Regions from separate parts of the Mesorhizobium sp. M0478 genome, predicted to be linked through region 1. Evidence: predicted binding sites of a transcription regulator. Region 1 holds the regulator's gene; the other holds the start of a gene.
The links. Region 1 encodes PhoB, which activates phosphate uptake and scavenging genes when phosphate is short. Its sites were predicted from a motif close to TGTCATNNANCTGTCAT; they were not measured.

Region 1 (7,465 bases):
ACCCGGACCGGGAATGGCGCCGGGCGGGCACTTTCCCAGGATGATCATGCCGAGCACTTCGTCCTGCGTCACATCGGTGGTGAGCGCGGTGCCGACGACCTGGCCGTTCTTCATTACGCAGACCCGGTCGGCAAGCTCGAACACGTCGTGAATGTCGTGGCTGATCAGGAAAATGCCGATGCCGTCGGCCTTGAGCTGCTTGACCAGTTCGCCGACCTGCGCCGTCTCCTGCGGCCCAAGCGCGGCCGTCGGTTCGTCCATGATCAGGATGCGGGCGTTGAACAGGATGGCGCGTGCGATCGCCACCGACTGGCGCTGGCCGCCCGACAGCTTGATTACCGGCTCCTTGAACCGCTGGAAGCGCGCATTGAGCCGGCCCATCACCTTGCGCGCCTCGGCCTCCATGGCGACATCGTCGAGTGTCCCCCACGCGGTCATCAGTTCGCGGCCGAGGAAGAGGTTGGCGGCAGCGTCGACATTGTCGGCCAGCGCAAGCGTCTGGTAGATCGTTTCGATGCCGTATTTCTTGGCGTCGCGCGGATTGGAGATCGAGGCCTCCTGGCCGTTGACCAAGATCTGGCCGGCATCGCGCTTGTAGGCGCCCGACAGGATCTTGATCAGCGTCGACTTACCGGCGCCGTTGTGGCCAAGCAGCGCCACCACTTCGCCCGGGAAAAGATCGATGGACGCATCGTCGACGGCGCGAATGCCACCGAACGCGATCGAGATGTTGCGCATGTCGATCAGTGGCGTACCGGTGGGAGCAGTTTTTTCCATAATCGTTCCTCCCTAGACGCGCTTGCGGTAGACGGTGTCGAGCCAGACGGCGATGACCAGGACAGCGCCAACGACAATGCTCTGCAGCGGCGAGTCGATGCCGAGCAGCACCATGCCGGATTGCAGCGACTGCATCAGAAGCGCGCCGAGCATGGCGCCCATCACCGTTCCGGCGCCGCCCGCGAGCGACGTGCCGCCGATGACAGCGGCCGCGATCACCAAAAGCTCGTCCAGTGTGCCCAGCGCATTGGTTGACGCATTGAGACGGGCCGACGAGATCGCCGCGCTGATTGCAGCCAGCACACCCATGATCATGAACACCTTCATGGTCACCCAGCGCGTGTTGATGCCGGCGAGTTCCGCTGCCTCCGGATTGCCGCCGATGGCGAAGACATAGCGGCCGAAACGCGTGCGCTTGGTGATGAACGTCATGATGATGCCGACAATCACCGCCATCAGCACCGGTATGGCGATGCCATGCGCGATGAACAGCCCGCCTTCGGGAACGGTGATGCCGTTCTGCTGTGCGTACTGGCGCACGATGCCGATCGGCCATGGATAGGAATTGGCGATCCACACGGCGCCGAGGATGGCCGCGCAAGCGACCACGCCAAGCAAGGTCTCGGCCCAGACGGGGCGCAGTGGAAAGCTGAAGCGCTTGCGCTGCGAGCGACCGTTGAGCAGCGCGAAGGCGACCGCCGCGCAGGCGACGATCCCGACGATCCAGCTGGCAGCGGCGCCAATCGAGCCGCGTGGTCCGCCGCCCATCAGCTGGAAGGTGGCGTCGAGTGGCGCGACCGTGCGCCCGCTGGTGATGAGCCATGCCATGCCGCGCCAGACCAGCAGGCCACCAAGCGTCACGATGAAGGCCGGAACCTGCATATAGGCGATGATGAAGCCCTGGAACGCGCCGATCAGCAGACCAAGCACCACGCCGGCGGCAAGCGCGACGATCCAGAGCCAGGGGTTTCCAAGCTGGAAGCCGATGATGCGAATCAGGAATTCGGCCTGTGCCACGCCCATGATCATGCCGATCACGCCTTCGACGGAGCCCACCGAAAGGTCGATGTTGCGCATCACGATGACCAATACCATGCCGGTCGCCATGATCGCGACGGAGGACGTCTGCACCGACAGGTTCCAAAGATTGCGCGGCGTCAGGAAAAGCCCGCCCGACAGGATATGTATGCCGACCCAGATGACCAGCAGCGCGCCGACCATGCCGAGCATGCGCGTGTCGAGCTCGGTCGCTTTCAGGAACCGGGCGACCGCGCCGAGTTCAGACGCTCGTGCCGTATCGGCCTGCGGATTTGAGGTCGTGTCGGTCATGATGTCCTCCAGCGGCTTGCCGTCTGCGCGGATGCCGGACCACAGCCTAGAAGTTTGCCGCCGATGGCGGAAACACACAATTCTCGTAGAGAAAACGCCGCGGCTTGACAGCCGCGGCGCCTCATTTCTTCAAGTCGTCGAGATCAGTTGCAAGCCGCGACGCTGCCGGCGGCGACGCCCGTGCAGACTTCGTCCTTCTTGATCCAGCCGGCGTCGATGACGACGTTGAGGTTGTCCTTGGTGATCGCGACGGGGGTCAGGAACAGCGACTTGACGGTGTTGCCGCCAGGCGTGGTGAAGTCCTTGGCGCCGGCAATGTCGCCCGTCTTCTTGCCATCGGCAAGCTGCGAGGCGATCTCGGCGGCGTTCTTGCCGAGTTCGCGCGCGTCCTTCCACACCGACACCGTCTGCGTGCCGAGTGCGATGCGGTTCAGAGCGGCATGGTCGCCGTCCTGGCCCGAGACCGGAACCGTTCCTGCAAGGCCCTGCGCCGTCAGCGCGGCGACAACGCCGCCGGCGGTGCCGTCATTCGCCGCAACCACGGCATCGACTTTGTTGTCGTTGGCGGTCAGGAACTGTTCCATGTTCTTCTGGGCGTTGGCCGGCAGCCAGCCATCGGTATAGGCCTCGCCGACATTCTTGATCTTGCCCGAGTCGATGGCTTCCTTGAGCACTTCCATCGAGCCCGAGAACAGGAAATCGGCATTCGGATCCGAGCCCGAGCCCTTGATGAAGACATAGTTGCCTTCGGGCTTCGCCTTGAACACTTCGCGGGCCTGCATGCGGCCGACTTCCTTGTTGTCGAAGGTCAGGTAGAAGACGTCCTTGTTCTCGATCAGGCGATCATAGCCGACGACCGGAATGCCTTCGTCCAGCGCCTTCTGCACCGCCGGGCCGATGGCCGAGGCGTCCTGCGCCAGGATGATCAGCGAGTTGGCGCCCTGCGAGATCAGGCTTTCGACGTCGGTCAGCTGCTTGCCGGGATTGGACTGCGCGTCGGCCGAAATGTACTTGTCGCCGGCGGCTTCGATCGCCGTTTTCATCGCCGCCTCGTCGGTCTTCCAGCGCTCTTCCTGGAAGTTCGACCACGACACGCCGATGACCTTGTCCTTCGCCTGCGCGACCGACATCAGCGCCAGCGACATGGCGACACCCGCCAGCATGGCGGCTGCAAATCTGTTCATTATAACCCTCCCTGCGCCGCCCACGGCGCGACAAAACCGGCCCGAAGGCCTGCACAAAGAGGCTCCATTTTTTCGAGCCTCGAAAAAATACTGGTTCAATGATAAGGCACTGTCAACATCGATTATGATGGATTCTGATGGCGTTGCCGAATTTTTTCGAGCTCCGCAATAAACAATGACAGGGCTGCCGGCGTCTGCCAATATTTGGCTGGTGCCGTCGAACGCCTTCACTATCATGAGGCGCGAGGAGGCCGGGAGGAAAACAAATGTCGGTTGGGATCCGCCACGACGATCTGCGCCGTCGCAACCGTGCGATGGTGATTTCGGCCGTGCGCCGGGCCGGCCAGCCGTCGCGGACCGAGATTGCGGCGACCACCGGCCTCAGCCATTCGACGATATCGGCAATCTCGTCTGATCTAATTCAAGAAGGCATCCTGATTGAAGGCAAGCCTGGCGAGACCGGCTCGCTGAAACGCGGCCGGCCGCAGGTCGGCCTTGGCCTCAACCCGGAAGCGGCGGCGGTCATGACCGTGGTGCTGTCGCTCAATTTCCTGTCCGTCACCGTCATCGACTATGCCGGCCACGTCGTCGCCGAGGAACAGCGCCGGCTGGACACGCTGACCAAGCCGCGCGACGAGCTGATTGGCGAATGCGTAGCAATCGTCCGGCGGCGGCTTGAGGATCCCGACCTCGATGTCCAGAGCATCGCCCGCATTGCCATGGGCATCCAGGGCATCACCGATTCGCAGGCGCGGGCCATGCTGTGGTCGCCAATCACGCCACTGACCGACATTGCCTTCGCCGACATGTTGGAAGCGGAATTCGGCATTCCTGCCACCATGGAGAACGACTGCAATATGATGGCGGTGGCCCTGCAATGGCGCCAGCCCGAGCGCTACCGCGACAATTTCATCGCGATCCTCTTGTCGCACGGCATCGGCATGGGGCTGGTGCTGAAAGGCGAACTGTTCACCGGCACCCATTCCTCGGGCGGCGAGTTCGGCCACATGATCCACCGTCCGGGCGGCGCGCTCTGCCGCTGCGGGCGGCGCGGCTGCGTCGAGGCCTATGCCGGAAACTACGCCATCTGGCGCAGCGCCAAAATGATGAGCGAAGATGCCGAGCCGGTCGATATCGGCGACGCTGATATGCGCGCACTCGCCGCGCGCGCCCGCGAAACCGATGGCCCGGAGCGCGAAGCCTATCGCAAGGCCGGTGAGGCGCTCGGCTTCGGCCTCGGCAGCCTGTTTGCACTGATCGATCCGGCACCCGTCGCCATGGTCGGCGTCAGCGCCGCCGCCTTCGACTTGATCGAACCGGCATTGCGCGAAGCGATCGCCCAGACCGCCGGCGGCCAGCACTCGAAATCGATCTCCTTCGACACCGAGCCCAACGAGCTGCCGCTGATCCGCGAAGGCTGTGCCATGCGCGCGCTCGGCTTCGTCGATCAGGAGATTTTCGCGCCGGGCATTCAGGCCAAATCCGGCAAGCATGTCGCCTGAATGGCCGGCAACGGCGCGACGCGCAGCATCCTAGTCTTCCCTGATCGCGTAGCCGGCGCCGCGAATGGTACGGATGACATCCGGCATGCGGCCGTTGTTGACCGCTTTGCGTAAGCGCCCGACATGGACGTCGACGGTTCGCTCGTCGATGTAGATCGTCTCGCCCCAGACATTGTCGAGCAGCTGGCTGCGCGAGAACACGCGGCCGGGATGGCGCATCATGAATTCGAGCAGCCGGAACTCGGTCGGTCCGAGCCTGATCTCGCTCTTCTTGCGGTAGACACGGTGCGACTCGCGGTCGAGCACGATGTCGCCGACCTTGAGCACGCTGGACAGCACTTCCGGCTTGGCCCGGCGCAGCAGCGCCTTCACGCGCGCCATGAACTCCGGCGTCGAGAATGGCTTGACCAGATAGTCGTCGGCACCGGTGGACAGGCCGCGCACGCGATCGCTTTCCTCACCGCGCGCGGTCAGCATGATGATCGGCAGCCGCTCGGTTTCGGGCCGCACTCTAAGCCGCCGACAGAGCTCGATGCCGGAAACAGCGGGCACCATCCAGTCGAGCACCAGGAGATCGGGCACGTTTTCCTGCAGGCGGATCTCGGCCTCGTCGCCGCGTGTCACCACCTCGACGTGATAGCCTTCGGATTCGAGGTTGTAGCGGAGGAGCACGCCTAGCGGCTCCTCGTCCTCCACGACCATGATGCGTGGCGCGATCATAGGCAGTTCACCCTCATCAGGCCGGCGTGGCCATCGCCGTCTCGTCCTGCTTCGGACGATTGGCGGGCAATTGCTGGCCGGTCAGCACATAATACGCATTTTCGGCGATGTTGGTGACATGATCGCCGATGCGCTCAAGATTCTTGGCGCAGAACAAGAGATGCGTGCAGGCGGTGATGTTGCGAGGGTCTTCCATCATGTAGGTCAAGAGCTCACGAAACACGGACGTGTATTTGACGTCGATGCGCTCGTCGTCATTCCTGAGTTTTGCAAGAGCTGCCGCATCGGTGGCGGCATATTCCTCGACGACGCCTTGCACCTGGATCAGCACCAGTTGCGCCATGGCATCGATGGAGTGCGAGAGGTCGCGCGGCGTGACGCTCAAGCCCACGGTGCCGACGCGTTTGGCGATGTTCTTGGCGAGATCGCCGATGCGCTCGAGGTCGCCGGCCATGCGGATCGAGCCGACCACGGCGCGCAGATCGTTGGCCATCGGCTGGCGCTTGGCGATCAGCGTGATGGCGCGGTCGTCCAGTTCGCGCTGGCGCGCATCCATGATGGCGTCGTCGGAAACGACACGCTGTGCCAGCGCATTGTCCGAATTGAGCAGCGCCCTGGTCGAGCCGCTGACCATCGAGCCTGCCAGATCGCCCATGTCGCGGATCAGCTTGCTGATCTGCCCGAGCTCTTCATCGAAGGAGGCGACGGTATGTTCACCCATGATCTTGGTCCTCGTGCCTGAAAATTCACCCGCCGGACGGCTCAGCCGAAGCGGCCGGTAATGTAGTCCTGGGTGCGCTTGTCGTCGGGGTTGGTGAACATCTTGTCGGTGGCGCCCTCCTCGACGAGATAGCCGAGATGGAACATCGCCGTGCGCTGCGACACGCGCGCCGCCTGCTGCATCGAGTGGGTGACGATGACGATCGTGTAGTTCTGGCGCAGTTCGTCGATCAGCTCCTCGACACGGGCGGTGGCGATCGGATCGAGCGCCGAGCAGGGCTCGTCCATCAGGATCACCTCCGGCGACACGGCGATGGCGCGCGCGATGCACAGGCGCTGCTGCTGGCCGCCGGACAGGCCGGTGCCGGGCTCCTGCAGGCGGTCCTTGACCTCGTTCCAGATCGCCGCCTTCTTCAGGCTCTGCTCGACGATCTGGTCCATGTCGGACTTGCGCTTGGCCAGCCCATGGATGCGCGGGCCGTAGGCGACGTTCTCGTAGATCGACTTCGGGAACGGGTTGGGTTTCTGGAACACCATGCCGACGCGGGCGCGCAGTTCGACGACATCGATGTTCTTGTCGTAGATGTCGTCTTCATCGAGCGTGATCTTGCCGGTCACCCGCGCCGAATCGATGGTGTCGTTCATGCGGTTGAGGCAGCGCAGGAAGGTCGACTTGCCGCAGCCGGACGGGCCGATCAGCGCCGTCACCTGGTTCTGGCGGACGTCGAGATTGACGTCGAACAACGCCTGCTTCTCGCCGTAGAAGACGCCGACCTTGTCGCCGCGCATCTTGATGACTTCGTTCGACTTGGCGTTCATTTTGTCGCCCACTGCATTCTCAAGGGACTGTTCGGTCATGATGTTCATACCAAATTGCCTTTTTTCTACCAGCGCCGCTCGAAGCGGCGCCGGAGCACGATCGCGGTGATGTTCATGGCCATGAGGAAGACGAGCAGGATGATGATGGCGCCGGACATGCGCTCGACAAAAGCGCGCTCAGCCTCGTTTGCCCACATATAGATCTGAACCGGCAGCGCGGTCGCCGGATCGAAAGGCGTCGTCGGATAATCGGCGACGAAAGCGACCATGCCGATCAAGAGCAGCGGTGCTGTCTCGCCGAGCGCACGCGCCAGGCCGATGATGGTGCCGGTAAGGATGCCTGGGGCGGCAAGCGGCAGGATGTGATGGAACACCATCTGCATCTTGGAGGCGCCGAGACCTAGGGCCGCCGAG
Region 2 (7,465 bases), on a different contig from region 1:
GGCGCAGCAGCAGATGGTCGAGATCGCCAAGGCACTGTCGATCAAGGCGCGGCTGGTGATCCTCGACGAGCCGACGTCGAGCCTGCCGCTCGCCGAAACCGACAAGCTGCTCGACGTCATCAAGGCGCTGAAGGCCGATGGCATCAGCGTCATCTTCATTTCGCACCGGCTGCATGAGGTCGAGCGCGTCGCCGACCGCGTCGTGGTGCTGCGCGACGGCATGCTGGCTGGCACCTTGCCGAAGAGCGCCATCAACCACGACCAGATGGTCAAGCTGATGATCGGCCGCATGCTGAAGGAGCGCGAGAAGGCCTCCGAGGCGGCTCGGGCGCCGGGCGCCACTGCGCTCTCGGCCAAAGCCATCCGCACCCCCGCCTACCCTGCCCGGCCGGTCGACCTCGACATCAGGCGCGGTGAAATCCTCGGCCTCGCCGGCCTTGTCGGCTCCGGCCGCACCGAACTGGCGCGGGTGTTCTTCGGCATCGACAGCACGCTTGGCGGTGGGCTCGAACTCGACGGCAAGCCGCTTGTGCTGGGTTCGGCGGCCGATGCGGTCGCGCATGGCATTTTTCTGGTTCCGGAAGACCGCAAGCTGACCGGCATTTTGCTTGACCTGTCGATCGCGCAGAACATCTCGCTGCCCAACCTGCCGGCGCATGCGAAGCGTCAACTGGTGTCGGCAAGCTCCGAGGCCGCCACCGCAGAGAAGCAGAAGACGAATCTCGGCATCAAAGCGCCGTCGGTGCAGACGCGAACCGGCACGCTGTCTGGCGGCAACCAGCAGAAGGTGGTGCTGGGCAAATGGCTGGCGATGAACCCGAAGGTGATGATCCTCGATGAGCCGACGCGCGGCATCGATATCGGCGCCAAGGCCGAGATTTACGGGCTGATGCGAGCCTTGGCCGACGCCGGCGTCGCCGTGCTGATGATTTCCAGCGACATGGAAGAGGTGATCGGCGTGTCCGACCGCATCGCCGTCATGCATGAGGGCCAGATCTCGGGCATTCTCGACAAGGAACAATTCAGCCAGGAAAACGTGCTGTTGCTGGCGGTCGGCAAGCCGGCAAACTAGCGGGCTTCAGGCGATTGCCGGTCCGGCGCATTGGGGAGAAGACGATGAGCAAAAAAGATCTCGGCCTGCTGATCCTGATCCTGGTGGTCGGCGCCGTGGTGACCGCCATCAACCCGCGCTTCCTTTTGCCGATCAACCTCGCCAACACCTCGAACCTGATCGGCCTGTTCGGGATCCTCGCCATCGGCCAGGCCTTCGTCATCATCACCGGCGGCATCGAATTGTCGGTGGGGTCGCTGGTGGCGCTGCTCGGCACGCTGTTCATCGATTTCATCGCTGTGCGCGACATGCCATGGCCGCTGGCGCTGCCGCTGATCCTGGTGCTGGGCGGCATCATCGGGCTGGCGCATGGCTGGCTGATCACAAGGCTGAAATTGCAGCCCTTCGTGGTGACGCTGTGCGGCCTTTTGATCTATCGCGGGGTCGCCCGTTTCTATACCGCCGACGGCACCGCCGGCTTCGCCTTCGGCCAGAATTTTCCCGAGCTCGAATTCCTCACCGCGGGCCGCAGCTATGGCGTGCCCAACAGTTTCATCGCACTGATCGTCATTTCGATCGTCATGTGGGTGGTGCTGCACCGCTCGGTGTTCGGACGCTACCTCTATGCCATCGGCAAGAACGAAGAGGCGGCTAAATATTCGGGCATCCGCACCGGCCGCGTCGTGATGGCCGCCTATGTCATCTGCGGCGTGCTGACGGCGCTGTCGGCGATCTATTTCGCCATGTACACGCGCTCGATCTCGCCGGCCAGCCACGGCCAGTTCTACGAGCTCTACGCCATTGCCGCCGCCGTTCTCGGCGGCTTCTCGCTGCGCGGCGGCGAAGGCTCGCTGGTTGGCGTCATCCTGGGCACCGTGCTGCTGCAGGAGTTGCAGAACCTGGTCAATCTGCTCGGCATCCCGTCCTCGCTCAACTTCGCGGTGATGGGCGGCGTGATCCTGATCGGCGTGCTGGTCGACCAGCAATGGGGCGTGTTCCGCGCAAGGCGGCTGATGCTCGATGCCAGCCGGAAGACTGTCGCGGCGGAGTAGCGCTACATCACGCCGGATATATCCGAGAAGGCCATCGCCTTGCGCAGCACCTCGGCGAAGCGTTCTCCGGCGGCTTCGCGCTGGCCGCCATTGTCGATCGAGGTGACGCCGGAGCCGGACAAAGCGATATTGGCGCTGCGGGCGAGCCGAGCCAGCACTTCGCCGCGCGATTCGCGGCCGCGCTGGGCGAGACGCTCGGCGAGGATTTCCGGCGAGGCGGTGATCTCGACGACAGCCAGATTGGCATAGCGCTCCCGCAGCACCGGGATGACTGCGCGCGAGACATTGGCGACCGCGACATAGCCGTTGGCGATGGACGAGTCGACATCGGCCGGAATGCCGTAGCGCAGGCCGTGCGCCTCCCAGGAAATGGCGAAGGCGCCGTCGGCCTCGGCTTCGACAAAGGCCGCGTCGGCCAGCGTGTCGTGATCCTCGCTTGCCGCATCGCTCGGCCTGGTGATGACCCGGCGGACGAACTCCAGCCTCGTCTCGTCGGCAAACAAGGTGCGGGCATAACCGATTACCGTATCCTTGCCGGCGCCACTCGGGCCGACGACGGCGACAAACACGCCGTTGCGGAGCGGAAAGGCCTCGCTGCTGAGTTCGCGCTCGATCGACGCCGAGACCATCAGGCGACCCGGCGCCCTTGGCGCCAGACAGTGCGCACGACCGGCACATGGTCGTCGACGCGCACACGCACGAGGTCGGCGCGGCGGCCCTGTTCGATGACGCCGCGGTCGTTTAGGCCGATCGCCTCGGCCGGATTCTTCGACACCATCGCAACCGCCTGCGGCAGGGAAATGCCCTCGACGACGTCGCCGAGGAAGAAGGCCGACTGGATCAGGCTGAAGGGAATGTAGTCGGACGACAATATGTCGAGCAGGCCGTCGCCGGCCAGCGTGCGGGCCGAGACGTTGCCCGAATGCGAGGAGCCGCGCATGACGTTGGGCGCGCCCATCAGCACGCCGAGCCCGGCATCCTTCGAGGCCTTGGCGGCTTCCAGCGTGGTCGGGAATTCCGCGACGCGCACGCCCTGCTCGATCGCTTCGTCGACATGGCCCGATGTGGCGTCGTCATGGCTTGCCAGCACAATGCCCCGCTCGTTGCAGGCGGCTGATATCGCCACCCGGTTCGGTCCCGAATTCTTCGCTGATTCCGACATCCGCTTTTCGCAGAACAATTGGAAGTCGCGATCGGTCAATTTCAGCTTGCGCTGATAGTAATGGGCGTAGGTCTCGAGATTGACGAACTGACGCTGTCCCGGCGCATGGTCCATCAGCGAGGCCAGCTTGACCCGCCCGTCGCCATCGAAATTGGCGAAAGCCCGCAAGCAATCCGGCGCCGAGACCTCGCAGCGCAGGTGCAGGAAATGGTCGGCCCGCAACCGGTCTTTCGCGACGCTGTCCTCGATCGCGCCGGCGAGCTTGCGGATGTCGTCGGAGGTAATATCCGCGTCCTCGTCCATGCCGACACGCAAAGCGTCGAGCACGGTGGTGATGCCGGCGGTGGCCACCTGCGCGTCATGGGCAAGGACGGCGGCGATCGGGTTCCAGCGCACTTTCGGGCGCGGCGCATAGTGGCCTTCGAGATGGTCAGTGTGCAGCTCGACCAGGCCGGGAATGATGTAGTCGCCGCCCATGTCCTCGCCGCCCATGCTCCCGCCGGTGTGGCCGGTGCCGGCGTCGACGCCGGAGATAAAACCGTCGCGCAGCACGAGCGACCCTTCGACGATCTCGTCGGCAAGCACGATGCGGGCGTTGTGGAGAACAGTTTCGGCGGTCATTCAGGCAGTCCTTGCTTACTCGGACGAATTGCGGTCAGGCGGTTTTTCGGGCAGCGCGGCGGCCGAGCGCATGATGCGAAAGCACCATGAACGGAGCGCCCGGTTCGGTTTCGACGAACAGCGTCAGCGCATCCACCAGCACCGGCTGCTGCAGCACATCGGCGAACAGGCTGTCAATTGCCGCGCGCAGACGTTGGCTTTCCTGCGGCCCGGCCCGGCCGGACAGCGTCATGTGGAAGCGAAAGGTCTCAAACACATAGGGATAGCCCCACTGGCAGAGATTGCGGAACTCGGCCGGCTTCAGCGAATCCAGGCTGCGCCGCTCGATCTCGGCCTCGGTGAGCGGCGCGCGAAAACGGTCGAAGCTAAGCACGACATAATCGGCGAAACGGTTGAGCGGCGGCAGCGGGCCTTCCGGCACCAAAGCGAAGAAACCATCGATCTGGCTGACGACCAGGCGCGGGATGGTGACCGTCGGCGTTGCTTCGGCAAAGGCGTCCAGCGCCGCGCGCAACGAGCTTTCGGTTTCGTTGGCGGCCAACCGGAAGGGCGCTTTCAGCGTCGCATGAAAACCGTAGCGCCGCGCCGATGCGGTGTGAAAGGCGACTTCGGCCGCCGACAGCTCGCCCACCGCCTCGACCGGCCTGGTGGCGGCGCCAAAGGGGTCGCGGCCCAGCCAGTTGGCGGCGATCCGCGCCAACGGCTCGTCCTGCCTTGGGGTGAAATAGATGGCGTAGCGCATCGAAAATCCTCCTTAAAGCGCGCCGAAACCGAACCGATGGCGCGACGCGCTTTAAGTCTTTAATTTGCTGCATGTCGTCATCCCAAAAAAGCTGCGCACTTTTGGGCGACATGCACTGGCCCGCTGCCATAGGTGATTTCCATGACGGATTGACGAAGCTTATGCGGGTTTTCGAAGGCAAATCGACCCCATGGATCGTTAGCCGACGATTTTTTCCTGCTTGACCAACAGCTTCCGCCGCAAGTGAAGGCCGATCAGGCCTTCATCAGCCATTCGTGCTCGGGCGCGTTGTGGAACTTCCACGTCCGCTTCGGCCCGGCCATGACGTTGAGGTAATAGAGGTCGTAGCCGTGGCAGGCGGCGCAGGGGTGATAGCCCTTGGGCACCAGCACAACATCGCCGTCCTCGATCGCCATGGCTTCGTCCAGCTCGCGGGCGCCGGTCTTGTCGGCGTCGGTGTAGACGCGCTGGAAGGCAAAACCCTGTGGCGGGTTGAGGCGGTGGTAGTAGGTTTCCTCAAGATAGGATTCGGCGGGCAGATTGTCCTGGTCGTGCTTGTGCGGCGGGTAGCTCGATGTGTGGCCGCCGGGCGTGATGACCTCGACCACCAGCAGCGAGTCGGCCGGCTTACCCTCGGGCAATATGTTGGTGACGTAGCGCGTGTTGGTGCCTTTGCCCCGAGTCTCCTGGCCGAGGTCGTGGGGTGCGATGACGCGAACGGGCAAGCCGCCGCCCAGGCCCGGCGCCGAGCAGACCGCGAGCTCGAGATCGGTGTCGGCGGTGACCGACCAATCCGACCCCTCAGGAATATAGACCGACCACGGCTTGCCCTCGAAGGGCGACATGCGCTCGCCGAGCAGGCCAAGTTCCCGGCCGCCGGCCTTGGCCGTGCCCTTGCCGGTGACGAACACCAGGCAGACTTCGCGACCGCCCGTCTTACCCGAGGCGTTTTCGCCGGGCTTCAAACGGTGCAGGTCGAAGCCGACATAGGTCCAGCCGGCGCTGTTGGGCGTGACATGCGCGACGCGGCCATGGCCCTTGTCGGCTTTGACGAGCAGTTTCGACATGTTTTGTCTCTCCTATCGCATGTCTTCGAGGTCGGCCTCTCAACTTCGTCATCCTAGGGCGAAGCAGGAGCGAAGCTCCGTCGCGAAGACCCTAGGATGACGAAGCGAGGGACATTCCGGCCAATCACCGACGTAGGCGATACGCCAGGTGTCGAGTGTCCGACCCGCAAGCCCTTCCGAGCCACGGCCGTTCATTCCTTCGGTTCGGCGTCCGCCTTCGCTTCGCCGGTCTTCGGTCGATCAGGCGTAGCCTTGCTCTCCTCCACCGGCTTGTAAAGATAGAAGAACTGCCAGACGGCGTAGGCGGCAAAGCCGAGCGCAATGATGCCCCAGAACGGGGTGCCGGAGGCGAATTCTATTCCGGCCCAGATCACGCAGACGGCGACGACGGCAACGCGCCGCCACAGCGGCCGGAAGAACGGGTGCTCGTAATCCTTCATCGGACCGGCTTACGCATTGGGAAAGCCTTGCGTCTCGACCGTGTAGCCGGCCGCCGTCATCACCCGCATCAGCTCCTTGTAACCCACTTGGGCCATCTTCAGCGGCGGGTTCTTTTTCGGGTCCTGCTCGGCCTCGACGACGAACCAGCCTTCATAGCCATGGTCGGCGAAGCGCTGCACGATGGCGCCGAATTCGAGCGAACCGTCGCCAGGCACCGTGAAGGCACCGAGCGCCACGGCGTCGAGAAAGGACTGCTTTGTGCGGTCGAGCCCGTCGATCACGCCCATGCGCACATCCTTCACATGGACATGGCTGATGCGCTTGTGGTGGTTGTCGATGGCGCGCAGCACGTCGCCACCGGCAAAGGCGAGATGCCCTGCATCGAGCAGCAACGGAATGCCTTCGCCGGAATGGCGCATGAAGGTATCGAGCTCCGGCTCTGTCTCGACCACCGCCGCCATGTGATGGTGATAGGACAGCGGCATGCCTTGCTCGGCGCACCATTCGCCGAACTCGGTGAGGCGCCTGGCATAGGCCCTCATCTCGTCATTCGACAATTTCGGCTTGGTGGCGAGAGGCCTGGAGCGATCGCCCTGGATCGAGCGGCCGACCTCGCCATAGACGATGCAAGGCGCATTCACCGCCTTGAACAGGTCGATCATCGGCTGGATGCGATCCTTGTTCTTGCCCATGTCCTCATCGACCAGCGTGCCGGAGAACCAGCCGCCGCACAGCGTCACGTCGGCCTGCTTCAGGATCGGCAGCATGATTTCGGGGTCGTTTGGAAAACGCCGGCCCATTTCCATGCCGGTGAAGCCTGCCGAGCGCGACTGGCGCAGGCACTCTTCCAGCGAGACGTCGTCGCTGAGTTCGGCAAGATCGTCGTTCCACCACGCAATGGGGGACATGCCCAGTTTGGCTTTCAAGTTTTAGCTCCGGTTTCTTGTTCACCCTCCCCCTTGTGGGGAGGGTCGCTGCGAAGCAGCGGGGTGGGGTGCGGCGCCAGACCCCCACCCGGACCTGCGGTCCGACCTCCCACAAGGGGGAGGTAGGGGGCAGCGCTGACTTGCATCAATCGCCAATAGTCTGCATCTGCCGCTTTTCGTCATAGGCTTTGCGCGCTGCGTTGACCTGCGGCCGTGCTGACACTTCCGGCACCGCGACATCCCACCAATGGCCGCCCGCGTCGGTGGAAATCAGCGGGTCGGTGTCGATGACCAGTACGGTGGTGCGGTCGTTGGTTTTCGACTTTTGCAGCGCGGTCTCCAGGCCAGTGATCGACGGCACCTTCTCGGCAATAGCGCCCATGCTCGCCGCATGCGCGGCGAA

Region 2: NKI64_RS31330 (DUF1045 domain-containing protein) is a predicted target of PhoB. The motif match lies at 4,770-4,786, and genes of this name have one in related genera.

Annotation. Positions count from the first base shown of each region.
Region 1 covers NZ_JAMYRH010000001.1:383,575-391,039, forward strand. Annotated here, with positions in the region: gene NKI64_RS01845 (ATP-binding cassette domain-containing protein) at 1-777, opposite strand, end outside; gene NKI64_RS01850 (sugar ABC transporter permease) at 790-2,106, opposite strand; gene xylF (D-xylose ABC transporter substrate-binding protein) at 2,250-3,290, opposite strand; gene NKI64_RS01860 (ROK family protein) at 3,557-4,792, shown strand; gene phoB (phosphate regulon transcriptional regulator PhoB) at 4,823-5,512, opposite strand; gene phoU (phosphate signaling complex protein PhoU) at 5,529-6,233, opposite strand; gene pstB (phosphate ABC transporter ATP-binding protein PstB) at 6,275-7,099, opposite strand; gene pstA (phosphate ABC transporter permease PstA) at 7,117-7,465, opposite strand, start outside.
Region 2 covers NZ_JAMYRH010000024.1:20,815-28,279, reverse strand. Annotated here, with positions in the region: gene NKI64_RS31350 (sugar ABC transporter ATP-binding protein) at 1-1,072, shown strand, start outside; gene NKI64_RS31345 (ABC transporter permease) at 1,117-2,103, shown strand; gene phnN (phosphonate metabolism protein/1,5-bisphosphokinase (PRPP-forming) PhnN) at 2,106-2,735, opposite strand; gene NKI64_RS31335 (alpha-D-ribose 1-methylphosphonate 5-triphosphate diphosphatase) at 2,732-3,886, opposite strand; gene NKI64_RS31330 (DUF1045 domain-containing protein) at 3,921-4,628, opposite strand; gene iolB (5-deoxy-glucuronate isomerase) at 4,883-5,695, opposite strand; gene NKI64_RS31320 (hypothetical protein) at 5,887-6,135, opposite strand; gene iolE (myo-inosose-2 dehydratase) at 6,145-7,062, opposite strand; gene iolD (3D-(3,5/4)-trihydroxycyclohexane-1,2-dione acylhydrolase (decyclizing)) at 7,208-7,465, opposite strand, start outside.